4 regions of the Massilia timonae genome follow, and region 4 is predicted to be linked to each of the others. Evidence: predicted binding sites of a transcription regulator. Region 4 holds the regulator's gene; each other region holds the start of a gene.

Region 1 (4,932 bases), 3.4 Mb from region 4:
GTAGTTCTCCCAGGCCCGCGCTTCCTTCTTGCCATAGGTCGCGAAGCTGTACAGCGAGGTGTCGCTGCCGAAGTCGACCCCGAAGTTGGCGGCGGCGATGTGCTGGCGATACTGGGCGTCGCCCTGGATCTTGTTCAGGTAGGGGTAGCCGGGCGCGTCGACCAGCGCCGGCATGGCGGCCACGGTGGCCGGGTCGACCACGCGCGGATCGATGCCGCCGCGGTTCGAGAAGCCGTGATACTTGGTCTCGGCGGTCAGGCTCAGGAAGGCGTCGGCGAACGGGGTCAGACCGATATTGGCCATGCCGTCGCCGGTATGGCCGCCGCCGTCCATATAGCCGCCGCCGTTGACGTTCGCGCTGCCGCCGCGGCTGTTCGACTTGAGGATGATGTTGATCACACCGGCGATGGCGTCGGTGCCGTACTGCGCGGCGGCGCCGTCCTGCAGCACCTCGATGCGGTCGATTGCCGCCACCGGAATGTAGTTCAGGTCGGCCGCCGCCCCGCCCTGGTAAGGGCCGCCCAGCACCGCCAGGTTGGCGGTGCCGTGACGCCGCTTGCCGTTGACCAGCACCAGCGTGTTGTTCGGGCTCAGGCCGCGCAGGCGCGCCGACAGCGTCATGTTCGCCATGTCGCTGCCGAAGGCCTGGGCGTTGAGCGAAGGCAGGTTCTGCGACAGCGCCTGGATCAGGTCGGGCTGGCCGGTGCGGCCCAGCGAAGCCGCGTCCAGCACCTGGATCGGCGAGGCGCTGTTCTCGACCGTGAGGCCGGCGGCGCGGGTGCCGGTGACGATCACCACGCCGCTGTTGGCAACGCCCGAGGCGGCGGCATCGAGCGCGGGCGCGTTGTCTTCGTCGCGCCCGGCGTCCGGGCCGGGTTCGGCGGCGGCGTGGACGCAGATGCCGCAGGTGAGCAGGCCGGCGATGCCGGTATGAAGAAAGCCCTTGACCATGTGTTTCCCCTAGTTGGAATTGTTAGACGAGAACAGCCTTGCTTGCTTCCCGATTTGCTTGCCTACTTCTTCGCGGCGACCACTTCGATCTCCACCAGCCAGCCCGGATTGCTCAGGGCCGCCACCTGCATCACCGCGCGCGCCGGCAGATTCGGCTGGGCGCCGCCGAAGAACTGGGTGTAGCCGGCCATGAAGCCGGCGACATCGGCGCGGCCGCCGTGCTCCGGATCGCCCACCAAAAACACCTGCATCTTGACCACGTCGCCCATGCCCAGGCCCATGCCTTGCAGGATGTCGCGGATGCGCTGCAGCACGCCGACCGTCTGGGTGCGCGTATCGCCGAAAGCCGCGATGGTGTTCGGATCGCGCTCCTTGTGCACGATCGGCGGCACCTGGCCGCTGATGAAGTGGATGGTGGCGTTGCCCGGCACGCTCACGGCCTGGGCGATCGGGAAATCGGAGTTCGGGATCTTGTGGCGGACGATGTCCTGGGCGCCGGCCGCGGCCGGCAGCAAGGACAGCAACAATGGAAGCAGGAGCGGCGAGGTGGCGAGTCGTATGGCGGAACGGCGGTCGACTATCTTCATGGGCAAGCCTTTCGTGGCGGGTGGAAACGTTCAATGCTTGTTGCCGAAACGGTTGCGGCTGGCGGGCGGCAGTTGCAGTGACAGGCGCTGCGCCCCGACCTCGGTATCCGTGACCGGGGCGGCGCGGTTGCCCCAGCTGGCGCGGACATAGCTCAGCACCGCCGCGATGTCGGCGTCATCGAGACTGCCGCTGAAGTCGGGCATGCCGCCGCGGCCCTTGAGCAGCACCTCGGCCGCCTCGGCCGGCGCGCCGATGGCCAGCGGACTGCCGGCCAGCGCCGGGAAGGCGCCGGGGATGCCGCGTCCGTCGGCCTGGTGGCAGGCCGCGCAGTTCTTCGCGAACAGGGTCTTGCCGTCGGCGGGCGCCGGCGCCGTCTGGGCCAAGGCCGCGCCCGCGCACAGCCAGGCGGCCAGCGCCCATTGATTGAGCATGGGCTTCATGCGCTCGCCCTCCGGTGCAACCGCTCGATCTGCTGCCAGGCCGATTCGATGGCCCCGGCCTGCCAGCCGGTGAGGTAGCTCAGGTGTTCGCCGGCGAGCTGCACCCTGCCCTCGCCCTCGAGCAGCAGCGGATAGGCGCTGCGCCGCGCCGCCTCGTTCCATTCGGCCCAGCCGCCCAGGCTGTACTGCACCCGGTGCCAGGCCACCGAGAAGGCGTTCTCGTAGGCGCTGCGATAGGCGGGAAAGATCTTCTCGCCGGCCGCCAGCGCGAACTCGGCGCGCTGCGCGGGAGTCAGCGCGCTGACTTCGATGGCGTCGAGCGCATAGTTGTAGTAGCCGAGCACCACGCCCTTGCGCTGCTGCCAGCCGCTCGACGGCAGCGAGATCGTGTTGATGCCCTTCAGATCGGTGAGCACGTGGCCGCCGTAGATGTGATCGTCCTCTTCCCAGAAGCGGCGCCCCATCTGCAGGCCGATCTTGCCGACCGGGGCATAGGGCACCGCCTTGAGCGCCGTCTTGAAGCCGTCCGAGAAATCGGTGTCGATCATGCGCAGCACCGACAGCGGCAGCGTGCACAGGCAATAGTCGGCCTTCAGGCTCGAGGCCCGGCCGCTGGCGGTGTCGTGCAGGTCGATGGTGACGCCGGCCGCGTCCTGGCGGATGCGCCGCACCTCGGCGCCGTAGCGGATCGTGTCGCCCAGGCGTTTGGCGAAGGCTTGCGGGATCCGGTCCATGCCGCCGACCGGCTGGAACATGGTCGCGTGCATCGGAAACTCCTGCACCGCGCTGTACACCTTGCCCACCTTGGCCGCGAGCAGGTCGCCGAAGGCCAGCGGGTCGGACGGCGTGCCGGCGCCCGGCACCAGGCCGGCGCCGGGATTGGTCGCGTAGCCGCGCCCGCTGCGGCCCTTGTAGGCCAGGTCGCCCGCGCCGAGCGCGCCTTCGCGCGCCAGGTAGTCGAGCAGCAGCATCTGGTCCTCGCTGCTCAGCCGAACGTCGAGCTGGCGCGACTGGACCGACTTGGCCAGCAATTCGGCGACGTGGCCGCGCATGTCGGCCTTGATCTGCGCGCCGCGCAGGCGCCGTTTCGACAAGGGCCCGCCCTCTTCCAGGTAGACCCAGGCGTGGTCGTTCTCGTTCACCATCACTTCGAGCGGCACCGCGAATTCGCGGGCGTAATGCAGGGTGGACTGGTGGTCGAGCGGGATGCGCCACGGTCCGTGATTGATGTAGTGGCCGCGGTCGAAGCGGCACTGTTGTTCTTCGCCGCCGAGCTCGCGCAGCGTGAAACCACGGCGCGCCGTCTGGCAGCGTCCGCCGGCGTAGGGGCGCGCCTCGAGCACCTGCACCCGGTAACCAAGCTTGCGCAACTCGTAGGCCGCGCTCAGGCCGGCCAGCCCGGCGCCGAGGACCGCGACCTTGATGCCCTTGCCGCTCCCCGTGAGCGGCGGCGGCGCCGTCACTTTCGAGGCGATGCCCATGCCCCACGCATTCATCGACTTCAACAACAGCGCCGAGCCGCCAACGGCGGCCGCGCGGTACAGGAAAGCACGCCGGGTCAGCGGCGACGTCACAACGCTCATCCACACCTCCACATGTCATTGTCAGGAACTCGGACAAGTGACCTCACAGCAATCGCTATGCCACCAGAGGGGGAATTTCGCGCTATAAAATCCAGACAAAATAGAGATTATTTAACCACGGCCCGAATGTCAGTCGGTTGTAAGCCAATTTATGCATACAGAATTTGGCTTGATCGGTGTCACATTCGTATGTACAAGGGTTGTAAGGGCGGCATGTCTTGTGACGGCGCAAACAGTATTTACATTTACCAGCGCCGACAGCGGTGCAGGCCGGATACCGCGGGCATCAACCGCCCCGGCGTCCGCCGACACGGCCATGCACCGCGGTGGCGTCAGGCCGCACCTTATTGGGATGTGGAAATAATCGATGCACCGTGCCGGGCGGCGGCAGCCCGTCAGGCTGGCGGCAGCAGGCCGTCGCGCACGATCCAGTAGCTGAATTGGCCGTAGCTCGGGATGGCGCCGGGCGCGGCATCGCCGAAGTGCTCGGTCAGCATCTGGCGATAGGCCGCGGCCGGCGAGAACCTGCGGTGCGTCGCCGCGTAGCGCGCCACCGCGTCCCGGAACAGCGCGCGCAGCGCGGCGTCGATGTTCGCGCCCGTTACAGCGCCCTTGCGCGGCCGGCCGCGCTTGACGCCCGCGCGTACCTCGCGCGTCTTGCCGCGCGCGCCGGAGTTGGCGTAATCGGGCAGCAGCGCATCGATGGTCTGGCCCCGTTCCCAATAGCGGCGCAGGTAGCGCATGATGCTGGCGGGCGCGATGCCGTGCTGAACACTGCATGCCGCCAGCATGGCGGCGCGCTCGCGCGGCAGGTACAGCGCCGGGAGGTCGAGGTGCAGCGCGCGCACCACGTCCCAGGCCTTCAGCTGCCGGCGCCGCTGGCTGTCGGACGGCGCCGCCGGCGGGCTGGCGGCGCGCCAGGGATCGGGCAGCAGCAGGCGCGCGCGCCGCTCGCGCACCGCCGCGTACAGGACGCGCAGGGACACCGGCCGGGGCACGGCCCCCGGACTGCCCAGCGCATAGGTATAGGCCTGGATGCCGGCCGGGTCGATCCACAGGATACGGAGCGGCCGGCCGGGAGCGTCCAGGTACTCGATGACGTCGTTGGGGAGGAACATGGACGGGTCCCGTCGTTCAGGTGCCTCGCCCGTATGCAAGGACCGCGCCAGTGGCGCGGTCGCGGTGGCGGCGCCGGACGGCGCCGCCGGTCGGTCATTTCGGCGCTGTTCGCGTTATTTCAGCGAACCTTCCTGGCCCAGCCCGGTCTCAGCACTGTCGAGTCATCCCGAAGAGGCGGCTATGGACAGTCTGGATTTCGATACCTTGTTTGCCGCCTTGCGCGGCGTCTCGCTGGACCTTCAAGAACGCTC
Region 2 (4,932 bases), 410 kb from region 4:
TAGTAGGTCAGCGCTGTGTAATGTCGATGACTTGTCGCCTGTACAAGCAAATCCAGCCAAACATTGCTGAACCATGCATTTTATATATCACAAGCATGGTTGTTTTTTGCTATATTTTTAACAGTAAATATAGCATGGAAACACAAGCGGACTCAACGATGGTTCACTGCCGCGTCAGGTCAATGCAACACGGGTAAGACAGGCTGTTGCAAAGCTCACCTGCGCTTAGGGAAAGAAATTTTAGCATTGACTCAACAGTATGCAGCGCAACGATGGATATCGTGCGCTATTGTTTTAAAGCCAATATTGATTTAGAGCAAGTGTGCGCCTCAGAGTTTCGCCCCGGCGGCCTGGGGCGCATCCACCACCGGCATGGCGCCGACGGCAGGTGCCGGCTGCCGCGCACGTCGTCCTGCGCCTATGAGCAGAGGGAACAGCCGCGGCATCAGGACGTTGGCGATACGGTAGGCGGCGACCAGGATGGCCGTCACCAGCACCGGCGCCATGACCCAGTACAAAGGATAGGGCAAGGCGCTGCCATAGCGGCTGTACAGGAGCCAGGTCAGCAACAGCACCGGGGCGTGCGCCAGGAACATGAAGAAGCTGTACTTGCTCATGCCGACCAGCCAGGGCCCGAGCCGGCTCGCCGCCAGCCAGGCGGTGGCCGGCCAGATCAGGAACGGAGCGATCAGGCGCAGATAGGTCGTGTTCGCGACACGGAAATGCACGATGGCGGCGCAGGCGAGCAAAAACAACAGGAAGCACGGCACTGCGTACCGGTCGAGCAGGCGCAGGTTCCAGCCGCGCACGGCGGCCATGCCGCCGACATAGAACAGCACCGCCATCACGTCGCGCAGCACCAGCACGCCATCGTAGTTTTTGAAGAACACCACCGACACCAGCACCAGGCCCGGCCAGGCGTAATTGCGCAGTAACCAGCCGAATGCCGGCGCGAGCAGGATGAGCACCAGCAGGTCGCGCAGGAAGTTCAATGGGTAATTCACGGGCGACGCCGTCAGGCCGAAGGCGGCGTTGAGCCAGGCCATCGGTTCAAAAGGCCACAGTTGCGCGGACATCTCGACACCGGCAAACAGTTGCGCGCCCAGCGCCAGGGGCAGCAGCGGCAGGTTGAAGCACAGGAAGGGCAGCAGGATGGTGCGCGCCTTCTTGCTGAACAGGCGGGCCGGCGCACGGTCGAGGGCGGCGCCAAACAGCAGGAAGCCCGAAATGACGGTCAGCACCGGGACGGTGGCGCGGAACACGGCGAGCTGGAAAAAGGCCTTGGTGGCATCGAACCAGCCATTGCCGATCTCGGCCATGGGCACGTACTGCGGTGTATGCAGCATGATCACGCCGAAGATCATGACGAACCGCAGAAGTGCGATACGGTCGCGAAGGCCATGGTCAAGGGTCATGGAAGGTCCTTTTCAAGAGTGCGGAACATGCGCGGGAAAGTCGTCGCGCATGGCACGAGAAACTGCCGAATCGAGCCTGCCGACAATGAAGGGCCTGCCAACTCCCACTTACCTTAAAGTCAACACTGATCAATGTCAATTGTGCGCGTGCGTCATTACACAAAAGTGTCGAATGCGCGGTATGAGCGGCGAGCACGGACGCGAGACCGCGACATGCTGGCGCATGCGGGACGTTCGGAAAGAGAAAGGAAAACGATGGCAATGATGCCGGAATGGCGCGGCTGGCTGGGATCGAACCAGCGACCCTTGGCTTCGGAGGCCAATACTCTATCCACTGAGCTACAGCCGCGCTGGAGGCGTGACGAAGGATACAGTCTTTCCGCAAGTACGTCCATGGGGAGAGGCGGAAAAACCCCTACACCAAAGCAGGATTACACTATAATAAGATTCTTGACGGCATTTGCAAAAAGCCACTAGATCGCAGTGCCCCAGTGGCCGGTTTTTTTAATTGAATTAAGGAAATCATGAGCGACGCACACAACGAACACCAATCCCTCATCCGCACGCCTAAACAGCTCGTCGTTGCCGTCACGGGATTCTTCTTGGTTATTGTTCTAGGTATCATTTTACTGGTCACGTTCGTGACCAGTACCGCCACCACCGGCGCCGGCACCGACGGCCAGAGCGCCGAAGCCATCTCCAACCGCATTCGCCCCGTTTCCGAAGAAGGTTTCACCCTGGTCGACGCCAATGCGCCGCGCGTGCTGCAGGCCGGCGGCGCCGTCTATGCCGCCACCTGCGCAGCCTGCCACGACAGCGGCATGGCCGGGGCGCCGAAGACCGGCGACAACGGCGCCTGGGGCGCACGCCTGGCGCAAGGCTATGACACCCTGCTGAAACACGCCATCGAAGGCATCCGCGCGATGCCGGCCAAGGGCGGCAATCCGGACCTGGACAATCTCGAGGTCGAGCGCGCCGTCGTCTTCATGACCAACAAGAGTGGCGCCAGCTTCAAGGAGCCGGCCGAACCCGCGCCTGCCCCGGCTGCGGCCGAGGCGCCGGCCGATGCCGCCGCTACCACCGTCGCACCGGTAGCGCCAGTTCCGGCCGCAACGCCCGCCGCTGCCCCGGCAGCCGCGCCAGCCATTGCCAGCGCCGACGCTGGCAAGAAAGCCTACGATTCAGCCTGCATCGCCTGCCATGGCGCTGGCATCGCCGGCGCGCCGAAATTCGGCGACAAGGCGGCCTGGACCGCGCGTCTCGGCCAGGGCGCTAACGTGATGTACGAACACGCGATCAAGGGCTTCCAGGGCAAGGCCGGCTTCATGCCCCCAAAAGGCGGCTCTACCCTCCCCGATGCCGATATCAAGGCCGCGGTCGATTACATGGTGGCCGCCGTCAAATAAGACGCGCTGCGGCTCCAATAAAAAAGCACCCAGCCGGGTGCTTTTTTGTTTGAAAGATCATGAACGTTGTTGCAGCGCAACCCAGCAATAACGTCGCTTTGATCAGTGCAGGCGGCGACGGCGCGTGGTCAGCATGGCCATGAACCCAAGTCCGACCAGCAGGACGCCAGCCGGCTCGGGGACTGCGGTCGGCTCGGTGCTCACGAAGAAATCGAAGTTAATGCCCAACACGCCAAGTCCGCCGATTTGTTCGGTTCCGAACGCATCGTCAGTGGCCGGGAAAAAACCGTCCCAAGGATAATTCTGATATACCCCGTCAGCAAGATTATCGGTTTCGATGAGCAGCTTATTATTTGAATCGAGGAAAGAAATACGGGCCTCGTACAAATTAACGACGCTCATCAATTCGAGCGGATAATCGAACAGACCGATACCCAAAATCGCTATTTCTCCCAACACCGGGAATAAATCGCCAGTGCTTCGAATCTGAATACTGATGAGTGATCGACCATTGCCCAAGTCACTCTCGGATTCGCTCACGGTGAGAAAACTATCTCCCCGAACCGCCATGGCTGCCTCGTCATCGAAAGTGGCGACGCCGGCAAACGCCTCATCGCTTTCGCTCCCTTGCAGATAGAAGGAGTAGGCGGAACCGACAGTGACGACCGGCGCCGCGACCGCAGCCTGCGACCCCGCGCCCAGTGTTGCGGCGACTACAAGAATCGATCCAATAAATTTACGCATGCTTTCCCCTTGATGCAAAATATTATACTTACATCAAAGCAAAATTCATGCCTTTTGGCCTGATTTCTATAAAAATCAGTGAATTAGCTCGAGCTTACCGGAAGCAAATCCAGGCGCTGTAAATTATCCCGACACTACCTCAAGTCGAGCGATCACCCTGCACTGTCGGTCTTCTGCGCAACTTTTCGTTCATTCTCCTCCTCTCGCAAGCTTCCCGGGCAGCTTCCAGCAACGGATATATGCCGCGTGGTATTTCGCTGCACTGTATTGCCGTTGAATCCCTATCGTGAATTTTCTTGAATACCAAAATAAAACCTGATTCAAAATATTGCTCGAAAGAAAATTTAAACTGCTCAGAAACAGTTGGCACTATTGAACAAAAATACTTGCATGAAATAGTTGCCGTTCATATTCATTGGTTAGTAATTGTTAAATATTTCCATATTGCACTGTCACAATTAGTTACAAGTAGACTGCCGTAAATATCGTATCCTTCAAAACTTTCCCACCGGAACAAATTCCAAGCGGAATTTTTTACAGGATAAATATCATGCAATTCTGCAACTCTGCATCGACCAAACACCACGTCTTTCGCCTGAACGCCGCGCTGCTGATGTCGCTGGCAGCCATTGGCAGCACCTCGGCCGCCACCCTGTCCGTCGGTCCTGGCAAGACCTACGCGGCGCCCTGCGCCGCCTTCGCCAAGGCCAAGGCCGGCGACATCATCGAGATCCAGGGTGGCAAGACCTATAGTGGTGACGTCTGCGCCATCAGCCCGAGCGACCTCGTTATCCGCGGCGTGAACGGCCGCCCGAAGATCGATGCTGCCGGCAAGAATGCTCAAGGCAAGGCGATCTGGGTGGTCAAGGGCAATAACATCACCGTCGAGAACGTCGAGATGTTCGGCGCCAAGGTGCCAGACAAGAACGGCGCCGCGCTACGCCTCGAGGGCACTCACTTCACGCTGCGCTCGTCCTACCTGCGCGGCAATGAAAACGGAATTCTGAGCGGCGCCAACGCCAACAGTAATATCGTGATCGAATACAGCGAATTCGAACGCAATGGCGCGGGCGATGGCTATTCGCATAACTTATATATCGGCAATGTCGCCAGCCTCGTGTTCCGCTACAACTATTCGCACGACGCCCTGGTCGGCCACAATCTGAAGTCGCGCGCCAAGGTCAATACGATTAGCTACAACCGTTTCTCGAGCACGCCATCGGCCACTGCCAAGGCAGGTGCACCAAGCTATGAGATCGACCTCCCGAATGCCGGTACCGCCTACGTCGTCGGCAACGTGATCCACCAGCCGGCGGTCCACAATAATCCAGGCATGCTGGCCTATGGCATGGAAGGTGCGACAAATC
Region 3 (4,932 bases), 360 kb from region 4:
TCGGTGGGCGGCGCGCGCTGGCGTACGGCAGCAACACGCAAGTATTTCAATTGTGCATGGCTTGTCGCCACGCCGGTCTGCGCTACAATAGCGCAGGCCGTGATGGCGAAATTACAATTTTTGATTCACGTCGAACACTATTCCACCAGGGATGGCCGGTAGGCGCGAAGGGGATGAACGCGATGATGACGAAGACCATGAAGAACCTGTTGGCAACCGGCGCCGCCGCTTGCATGCTGCTGCTGGGCGGCTGTTCCACTCCGGTACCTCCCAGCACCGCCGCGCTGGCGCCGGTCAACCCGGACTATCTGATTGGACCGGGCGATGCCGTCAACATCATCGTCTGGCGCAATCCGGAAGTGTCGATGTCGGTCCCGGTGCGGCCGGATGGCAAGATCACGACTCCGCTGGTCGAAGACCTGCCGGCAGCCGGCAAGACTTCGACCCAGCTCGCGCGTGACATCGAGCAGGCCCTGGCCCAGTTCATCCAGCAGCCGGTGGTCACCGTGGTCGTGACCAACTTCGTCGGCAACTTCAACGAACAGATCCGCGTGATCGGCCAGGCGGCGCGCCCGCAGGCGCTGCCGTATCGTCGCGAGATGTCGCTGATGGACGTGCTGATCGCGGTGGGCGGCGTCACCGAGTTTGCCTCGGGTAACAAGGCCAGCATCGTGCGCACCGTCGAAGGCAAGCAGGAAAAAATCAATGTGCGTCTCGACGACCTGATCAAGGATGGCGACATCTCGGCCAATGTCATGATGCGTCCAGGCGACATCCTGGTCATTCCAGAGAGCTTCTTCTAAGCCCGTTCATCCTGCCCGACCGGCCCTCGCGCCGGTCGTCTTCCCCCTGGCGTTCGCCACGGCGGCGCCTTGCCGCACAACCGGTCACCACCAGTGCGCCGGTTACTTTCTTCAAGACATATTGTCCCCGCGCGCCGCAGTGCCTGCTGAAGCTGCTATCGTCCACCATGCGGTGACATTCAAAATGTCAAAGTATTAAATACTCCTAGTTAATACAATTGATAATTTGTAATTTATAATGCTATGATGATCAGGAATGCCGCCGTCACTCGACGTGCCGGACTGCCTGGAGAATGACCATGATCGAGACATTAGCGCCGGCCTCCTTCTGTGCCGGCCCAGGCGACGACGAGGTCGCCGCTTCCGACGGACCCAGCATCATCGACGTCGCCATCAACGAGCGCGTGTTCGGCATCCGCGCGGCCGACATCGATTCACAGCGCAATTCCGCCAGCATGCTCATCAGTAAGATGTATTCCTGGCGCGGCTACAGCGGCAACCATCAGGTGCACAGCGACCCCAACCGGATCACCTTGACGGCATCCGACCACGGCCAGGTGTTCGGCACGCTGAGCCTGGGCCTGGATTCCGAGATCGGCTTGCTGGCCGACCAGGTGTTCAAGGATTGCATCGATGTGCGGCGCAGCGACGGGCGGGTGTGCGAGATCACCAAGCTGGCGGTCGACCCGGCAGTCAAGTCCAAGGCGGTGCTGGCCTCGCTGTTCCACGTGGCCCTGATCTATGCGCGCGACCTGAACGGCTGCAAGGATATCTTCATCGAAGTCAATCCGCGTCATCGCCGCTTCTACGAAGCGATGCTCGGCTTCCAGACCGTGTGCGAGTCGCGCCCCAATCCGCGGGTGCAGGCGCCGGCGGTGCTGCTGCGCGTCGACACCGCCTTCGGCACCGAACAGGTGGAGAAATGGGGCGGCATGCAGGACCGCGCGGTGGGCGAGCGCTCGCTGTTTCCGTGGTTCTTCTCGCCGCGCGAAGAGGCCGGCATCATCAACCGCCTGCGCCAGCTGGGCTGAGCTGCCCGATCCTCGCTTGCCTGCAGTTCATTAACGACCTATATTTTCCGCTTCTATCCAATCACGAGGACGCTCCATGACGACCGGTAAGACCAGGGATGAAATCGCCGAAGCCTATTCATCCGAACCGTGGTGGTACGACCTGCGCGGCTTTTTCATTCTCACCTTCGCCTATAACAGCACGATCGGCACCCAGATGCGCTTCTTCGGGCCGAATTTCGGACCCGACCACCTGGAGGTGGCCTGCGGCACCGGCACCCTGCTCGAGATGGTCCTGAACTGGCGCCGCCGCCGCAAGCTGCCGCCGGTCAAGGTGACCGGCATCGACTACGCCCCGTCGATGCTGGCCGGCGCCAAGCGCCGCTTCGCCGGCAATCCGCAGGTCGAGGTCCAGCATGCCGACGCGGCCCAGCTGCCGTTCGCCGACAACCGCTTCGACACCGCCAATATCGCCAACTCGATCCACTGCTTCCCGACGGTCGACGGCGCCTTGCGCGACATCTTGCGCGTGCTCAAGCCGGGCGGGACGCTGGCCGCCAACGTGCTGCTGTATCCGTCCGGTTTCGCACCGCTGCGCTGGGCGGCGCAGAAGATCAATGACTGGGGCATCCGCAAGGGCATCCTGTACAGCCCCTTCCACGTCGAGGAGCTGCGCGCCAAGGTGCTGGCGGCCGGCTACGAGGTCGCCAGCGAATTCACCTCCGGAAATACCTGGAATGTAGTGCTGCGGAAACCCCTGTAGGACAAGACCGACAGCGCCATGAGAATTTCTTAAACGGGGCTGTCGGAATCTTTTACAGTGTTGTAATTTCTTCTACGAAATACTGACTTAAGTATTTGATTTTAAAAGAGTTGAGTTTGCTGGCACGATGGTTGCTTACATAGAGGTCGTTAGCACGAACCCTACAACCAGGAGATCCAAGATGAAAGCAGTTTCGAAGACCATTATCGCTTGCGCAATCGCTGCCACCTCGATGTTCGGCGCCGCCGCCCACGCTGACAACTTCAACCCGTTCACCGTGGAATACGACGGCCGTGAATTCACCGCCGACAAGATCACCGGCAACTACAACGAGATCGCGACCTTCAACACCGACGGCACCTTCAACGTGTCGCTGGTGTGGAACGCCGGCCAGTTCGTCGGCAACGGTGGCACCACCCCGGTCACCCGCACCGGCCTGAACAACGACTACGGCCTGTACGCGCTGTACACCGCATCCGGCACCTTCGGCGTTGAAAACGGCAGCAACGTGTTCCGCTTCAACGAAGGCAGCGGCCGCCTGGCGATGTACCTGGACGCCAACCTGGACTCCACCTTCACCATGCCAAGCACCGGCGCCACTCCGGTCTCCGTGGGCAACGACGGCGACGACCTGCTGCTGGCCGAAGGCGATCCGCTGTCGGGCTTCGGCGTCCTGGATCCAACCCTGCCGACCTGCGGTCCTAGCGGCATCAACTGCGGCAGCTTCGGCGCGAGCTCGAGCTTCGGCCTGGTTGGTTTCGGCATGGAATTCTTCACCTCGCCTAACCCGTTCTACAACCTGTCGTTCCAGTCGGGCCAGCTGAACAACTTCGACCCGGTCGGCACCCAGGAAATCAACGGTTCGCTGGACGTGGTCTTCAGCAACGCCGAAGTGCCTGAGCCGGCATCGGTCGGCCTGCTGGGCCTGGGCATGCTGGGTCTGTACGCCGCCCGCCGCCGCAACAAGAACGCTGCTTGATAACGACGGGCCTGCTTGGCAGGCCTGACGTCAGCAGCTCGAATAAAGCCACTGCCGGAGCGATCCGGCAGTGGCTTTTTGACGTCAGGGAAGCCGCCGGCCGGCGGCAGCGCTCAGCGTCCGGCCGCCGCCATGCGCGCGAACTGGCGCCGCCCGATCACCAGCATCAGCTGCTGGATCGGATGGCGGTTGCCACCGGGCCGCCAAGTGCGCTTGAGTTTGTTGCGATAGGCGTCGAACTGCATGCCCCAGGGCGCCGCCAGCACGTCGCCGCGGCCGAGCAGGATCTTGAGCGCCTCGGTGGCGCACACCCCGGCGCACAGCTGGCAAGCCATGATGGTCGATGGGCCGCGCCGCTCCGCCAGGTTGACCGATCCCGGCACCATCAGATAAGGCCGGTGCAGGCCGGCGGGGGCCAGTCCGACCACGAAACGGATCGCCTTCTCCTGCTCGGGCAGGTCGCCCCAGCCGAAATACTCTTCGAAGGTCATCTTGCCGGGCATGAAGTTGAGCAGGGCCGTTCCCATGCCCAGCGGCGCGCCGGTGGTGGCCGGGATGCCGAGCCGGGCGCAGGCGGCGAAAGTCTGCTGGCGCGCGTCGAAAGCGAAGAAATCGAGCGCGTCGACGTACAGGTCGACCCCCGCCAGGAAGGCGTCGAGATTGTTCTTGTGCACGCCGTCCGGAAAGATCTCGATCTCGATCTCGGGATTGATGTCGCGCGCCATGCGCGCCAGGACCTCGGCCTTGGGCTGGCCGACCGTCGACATCATGGCCCCGACCTGGCGATTGAAATTGGCGATGTCGAAACTGTCGAAATCGGCGATGTGGAAGCGGCTCACACCCAGTCGCGCAAGGGTCAGCAGGTGCACGCCGCCGACCCCGCCGCCGCCGGCAATGGCGACGCGCTTGCCACGTAATTGCTGCTGTTCGGCTTGCGTCACCCAGCCGATATTGCGCGAGAAAGCCTGTTCGTAGTTGAACGGTTTATTCATTGGTTCAGAAAAAAGTGGGGAACAAGAGCCCGGCCTCATGCCGGATGCGATTCGTCCATGCGCAACAGGCGATTGATAATGCCACGCTCTTCGCGTGGGGAAAAGAAATATGGATAGAACGAGCGCTCCTCGGTCTCGCCGTCGGCGGCCCAGGTGCCGCCGAAACGGTCGATCTGTTCGGTGACGAAGGCCAGGTTCACGCGCAGCAGGTAGGCCGGCGCGTCGACCCGTGGATTGATCTTGAGTTCGCCTTCCTTGCGAAAACCCAGCATGCGCTCGTAGAAGCGGCGGTGACGCGGATTGACCTCGATCACGATGTCGGTGCAGCCATGCATGTCGCGCGCGTAGATCACGGCCAGGTGGAACACATTGGCCAGCGCGGTCT
Region 4 (4,932 bases):
GGCTTTGGGTAGAAATGGATCAGGTGGTTGAGCGCGTATTCTTCGGTGAAGAAATCCTCGAGCAGCGCGCTGCCGCCCATCGGCGTCGCATGGCCGACCTCATGGAAGAAGCGGATGTCGCCGCCCGCGCACAAGGCCTTCTCGCTGCTGCTGGTCAGTACGACCGCGTCGACCTGCCCGTCATGCCGCCAGGCGTGCAGCACAGTGGTGAGCGCGCGCACCATCTCGAGCGACAGCGAATTGAGCGCCTTCGGGCGGTCCAGGGTGATGATGCCGGTGCGGTTGGCGACGCGGGTCAGGACGTGGTCGGTCATGGCGTAATCCGTAATGGAGAGACATGCATTTTACCGAACACACGAAACGCGTCATATCGGGGAGCTGGATGCAAAAAGGGCGTCCCCTCAGACGCCCTTAGCTAGTGTGAGCCCTGCGCCTGATCAGGCGACAGCAGCGTCTTCGCCGCCGTTTTCCGGCAGGCGTTTGATCGAGGTACGGCTATGGTCCTTCAGCATTTGCTTGTGTTTCAGGATCTGTCTGTCCAGCTTATCCATCAGCGTGTCGATCGCGGCGTACAGGTCTTGCGCGACGCTTGCCACGTGCAGGGTCTTGCCCGACACCTGGACGTTGATCTCTGCTTTCTGCCTTTTTTCTTTTTCAGTGAGGTTGTCGACGGCCAGGAAGACGTGGGTGTCGATCACCTGGTCGAAATGGCGAATGATGCGCTCGAGCTTATTCTGAACGTATTCACGGATGGCGGGGGTTACTTCGAGATGATGGCCACTGATTGTGAGGTTCATACACACTCCTTTGAAAAGGTTGCACCGTGTGGACCACACCAACGCGACAAGGCACGACGGGTGTGGACGGCGCAGTTACAAGGACTTGCGGAGGCTTACAGGGGGTATCTTGAGGGCTTCACGGTATTTTGCAACCGTCCGGCGCGCGATGACCATGCCTTGTTCCCCGAGCATCTCCGCGATCTTGCTGTCGGACAATGGGTTCCTAGGGTCTTCTGCTCCTGTCAATTGTGCGATGAGCGCACGGATTGCCGTCGAGGATGCTTCGCCTCCCGCCTCGGTGGCAACGTGGCTGCCGAAGAAATACTTCAACTCAAACATGCCGTGCGGGGTCAGCATGTATTTCTGCGTTGTGACACGAGAAATTGTGCTCTCGTGTAGGCCTAGTGTATCAGCTATCTCACGTAAAACAAGGGGCCGCATGGCAACCGCGCCATGGGAGAAAAAGTTGCGCTGGCGCTCGACGATCGCCTCCGCCACGCGCAGGATGGTGTCGAATCGCTGGCGCATATTCTTGATGAGCCACTTCGCTTCCTGCAGCTGCGCGCCCATCTGCGCTTCGCTCTTGCCCTGCTTGAGGAGGCTCGCGTACAGGCTGTTCACGCGCAGGCGCGGCATCACGTCCGGGTTCAGGGTGACCGCCCAGCCGCTCTTGGAACGGCGCACGATCACGTCCGGCACCACGTAGTCCGACACGTTCGAAGCGAACGCCGCGCCCGGATGCGGATTGCATTGGCGCACCACGGCCTGCACCTCGCGCAAGTCTTCGTCGTCGCAGTCGAGCGCTTTTTTCAGCTTGCTGTACTCGCGCTGGGCGAACCAGCTCAGGTAACCCTCGACGATGGTCAGGGCCATGCGCCGCGTCACCAGCGGCACGCCCGGCATGCGCCGGATCTGCAGCGCCAGGCACTCGGCCGCGCTGCGCGCGCCGACGCCCACCGGGTCCATGCTCTGCACCAGCGCCAGCGCGCAGCGTAATTCGTCGATCTCGATCTCGAGTTCTTGGGGCAGCCTGGCGTGAATCTCGTCGAGCGGCTCTTCCAGGTAGCCGTTGTCGTCCAGCGCATCGATCACCAGCTCGGCCAGCGCACGGTCGCGCGCCGACAGGATGGCTTCGCGCACCTGTTCCATCAGGTGTTCGCGCAGCGTGATGGCGCAGGCTTCCAGTTGCGGGCGGCCGTCCTCGTCCTCGCCGCCGCCGGACGATGGCGCGCCGCCGTCGCTCCAGTCGGCATCGACGCGATCGTTGTCGGCGCCGCCCTCGAACCCCTCGCCCTCCTGCGCCGGCGCACCCTCGCCCTCGGCCTGCTGGCCGGGCGCCGGCGGCGCTTCGCCATTGGCGGGCGCATTGTTGATGGCGCCATCGGCCAGCAGGCGCACCGATCGGTCGAGCGGATCGTCGAGCCGCTCGAGCAAGGGGTTATCGCCCAGTATCTGCTCGATCTCCTGGTGCAGCTCTAGCGTCGACAGTTGCAGCAACCGGATCGACTGCTGCAGTTGCGGCGTAAGCGCGAGGTGCTGCGAAGTGCGAAGTTGCAGGGACTGTTTCATCTAGGCGTCGCTCACATGCGGAAGTGTTCACCCAGGTACACGCGGCGCACCGACTCGTCGGCGATGATGTCGTCAGGACGGCCGGAGGCAAGCACCGCGCCCTGGTTGATGATGTAGGCGCGGTCGCAGATGCCGAGCGTCTCGCGCACGTTGTGGTCGGTGATCAAAACACCGATCCGGCGCTCCTTCAGGAAGCGCACGATGCGCTGGATCTCGATCACGGCGATCGGGTCGACGCCGGCGAACGGTTCGTCGAGCAGCACGAAGCGCGGATTGGTCGCCAGCGCGCGCGCGATTTCCACGCGGCGACGCTCGCCGCCCGACAGCGACAGCGCCGGATTCTCGCGCAGCTTCTCGATCTGCAGGTCGGCCAGCAGGGTGTCGAGGCGCTCGTTGATCTGGTCTTTCGACAGCGGCTTGCCGTTGTCCTTCTGCAGCTCGAGCACGGCGCGGATGTTCTCTTCCACCGTCAGCTTGCGGAACACCGAAGCCTCTTGCGGCAGGTAGGACAGGCCCAGTACGGCGCGGCGGTGGATCGGCAGGCTGGTGATGTCGGTGCCGTTGATGTCGATCGAGCCGGCGTCCGACGGCACCAGGCCGACGATCATGTAGAACGACGTCGTCTTGCCGGCGCCGTTCGGGCCCAGCAAGCCGACCACTTCACCGCATTCGACCTGCAGCGACACGTCGCGCACCACCAGGCGCTTGCCATAGCTTTTCTGCAGGCCCTTGACGACCAGGGTGCTGCGATCGCCCAGCTCCATCGGAATCGCCGTCATTGGACGCCTCCGGCGGGTGCGCGCTTGGGCGCCAGGATCAGGGTGCCGCGCCCGCCGCCGGCGACGCTCTTGCCGCTTTCGTCGTTGCGCACCGTGGCCACTTCCTTGCGGTTGTCGTAGGAAATGAAGGGGCCGGTGATCTGGTTGGTCATGCGCGCGCCTTCCAGTTCGCGCACGACGGCGTTGGAATACAGGCGCACCAGTTCCGACCGCTCGTCGTACTCGATGCGCTCGGCCTGGCCGTCGACCCACAGGTCGGGACCGCCGTCACGCTTCTGGCGGAAAGTGGCGACCTTGCCGCCGGCAGCGGTGAGGGTCACGCTCATATAGCCTTCCGGGCTTTCCTTGACCAGGGCGCGGTCGGACTTGAGCACCAGGGTGCCGCGGGTCAGCACCACGTTGCCGGTCAGGATGCGGGTGCCGGTCACCTCGTCGATGTCGAGCGAATCGAAGTTGATGACCGCTTCCTTGAGCGAATCGGCGCGTTCGGCGGCCGCGGTCAGCGACAGCAGGGAAAGGAAGGCGGCGACAAGTAGTTTTTTCATGGTTGGTGGATACGGGTCTCTGGTTGGCACGCGGCGTTTCTGGAGGATCAGCGCTGGCGTGGCGGATAGACGATCTGGCCGCGGCTGGACAGGTGCAGCTGCATGGTCGCATTGTTGGCGACCATGCCGGTGCCCTTGACGCTGGACGCGCCGAGCTGCATGTCGATCGGCAGATCGGTCTTCAGTATTTCTTCGTCCGGCAGCACGGTGAGCGCCTGGGTGCGCACGTGCAGCGATTCACTCTGCGCGGTCTTGGGGCGCTGCAGGTCGACGTCGCCGATCAGCTCGACCCGGTGCTCCTGGTGATGGATCTGCGCGTTCTTCGCGACCACCGTCATCGGCGGGCGGCCCGGCTCGACGCCGCGCAGCACCGGCGCCTCGACGTGCGACACGTCGCCGCGCGGAATATGCTCCAGGCGCTTGCCCGACACCAGGTAGCTCGGCTGGCCGTTCTCGGTCATGCGCACGAAGGAGAAGTTCTCGACGATGTAGTCCGGTTCGTCCGGCGGTCCGCCCAGCTGGGCGTCGATGTCGGACCCCTGCATCAGTTGCAGCAGCCAGAAGCTGCCGAAGGCGAAGAAGGTGCCGATGACGATCATCGCCAGGAGATTCCAGCGGTGGGCGGTGCGCTTGTTGATGACGACGGTAGCCATTTTTAAAGCCTCAGGCGAAGTACGGCGCGAGCGCCTGGTCGTAGGTGCCCTGGGCGCGCATCACGAGGTCGCACACCTCGCGCACCGCGCCGCGCCCGCCGGCGTTTTTCGTGACGTAGTGCGCGCGGTGCTGCACCTCCGGGTGGCCGGACGGCACCGCGACGGCGAAGCCGACGCGCGCGAACAGCGGCAGGTCGATCACGTCGTCGCCGATGTAGCCGCACTGCTCCGCCGTGAAGCCGGTGGCTTCCAACAGCTTGGCGAAACCGATGCGCTTGTCGTGGATGCCCTGGTGGACGTGCGAGATGCCGAGATCGGCCGCGCGCTTGACGACGATCGGCGACAGGCGCGCGCTGATGATCGCGGTCTGGACGCCGGTCTTGTTCAGCAGCTGGATGCCCAGGCCGTCGAGCACGTTGAAGGTCTTGGTGACTTCGCCTTCCGGGCCGTAGGTCAGGCTGCCGTCGGTCAGCACGCCGTCGACGTCGAAGATCATGACCTTGACGCGCGCCGCGCGCTCCATATGGGCCAATGGGGTGATGGCCGGGATAAACGTGTCGCTCATCAGATCACCTTGGCGCGGGTCAGGTCGTGGATGTGCAGCGCG

Evidence for each region. Region 4 encodes sigma-54, which starts transcription at its own class of promoters, with help from an activator protein. Its sites were predicted from a motif close to TGGCANGNAANCTGCTTT; they were not measured.
Region 1: a site for sigma-54 is predicted at 3,608-3,625, ahead of LO55_RS19130 (flavin monoamine oxidase family protein). Genes of this name have one in related genera too.
Region 2: a site for sigma-54 is predicted at 3,601-3,618, ahead of LO55_RS06700 (PEP-CTERM sorting domain-containing protein). Genes of this name have one in related genera too.
Region 3: a site for sigma-54 is predicted at 2,697-2,714, ahead of pepA (flocculation-associated PEP-CTERM protein PepA). Genes of this name have one in related genera too.

What each region holds. Positions count from the first base shown of each region.
Region 1 is NZ_JRYB01000001.1:4,517,517-4,522,448, reverse strand. It holds gene LO55_RS19145 (TonB-dependent receptor plug domain-containing protein) at 1-951, opposite strand, end outside; gene LO55_RS19140 (RidA family protein) at 1,014-1,538, opposite strand; gene LO55_RS19135 (c-type cytochrome) at 1,569-1,979, opposite strand; gene LO55_RS19130 (flavin monoamine oxidase family protein) at 1,976-3,562, opposite strand; gene LO55_RS19125 (hypothetical protein) at 3,958-4,680, opposite strand; gene LO55_RS19120 (IS1595 family transposase) at 4,862-4,932, shown strand, end outside.
Region 2 is NZ_JRYB01000001.1:1,551,945-1,556,876, forward strand. It holds gene LO55_RS06685 (acyltransferase family protein) at 330-1,415, opposite strand; tRNA gene LO55_RS06690 (tRNA-Arg) at 1,689-1,764, opposite strand; gene LO55_RS06695 (c-type cytochrome) at 1,940-2,821, shown strand; gene LO55_RS06700 (PEP-CTERM sorting domain-containing protein) at 2,924-3,565, opposite strand; gene LO55_RS06705 (right-handed parallel beta-helix repeat-containing protein) at 4,116-4,932, shown strand, end outside.
Region 3 is NZ_JRYB01000001.1:1,503,769-1,508,700, reverse strand. It holds gene LO55_RS06520 (XrtA/PEP-CTERM system exopolysaccharide export protein) at 174-803, shown strand; gene LO55_RS06515 (GNAT family N-acetyltransferase) at 1,103-1,834, shown strand; gene LO55_RS06510 (class I SAM-dependent methyltransferase) at 1,911-2,576, shown strand; gene pepA (flocculation-associated PEP-CTERM protein PepA) at 2,758-3,555, shown strand; gene LO55_RS06500 (ThiF family adenylyltransferase) at 3,669-4,547, opposite strand; gene LO55_RS06495 (GNAT family N-acetyltransferase) at 4,583-4,932, opposite strand, start outside.
Region 4 is NZ_JRYB01000001.1:1,140,336-1,145,267, forward strand. It holds gene LO55_RS05025 (enoyl-CoA hydratase/isomerase family protein) at 1-314, opposite strand, end outside; gene hpf (ribosome hibernation-promoting factor, HPF/YfiA family) at 438-797, opposite strand; gene LO55_RS05035 (RNA polymerase factor sigma-54) at 873-2,348, opposite strand; gene lptB (LPS export ABC transporter ATP-binding protein) at 2,360-3,112, opposite strand; gene lptA (lipopolysaccharide transport periplasmic protein LptA) at 3,124-3,672, opposite strand; gene lptC (LPS export ABC transporter periplasmic protein LptC) at 3,720-4,325, opposite strand; gene LO55_RS05055 (KdsC family phosphatase) at 4,336-4,890, opposite strand; gene LO55_RS05060 (KpsF/GutQ family sugar-phosphate isomerase) at 4,890-4,932, opposite strand, start outside.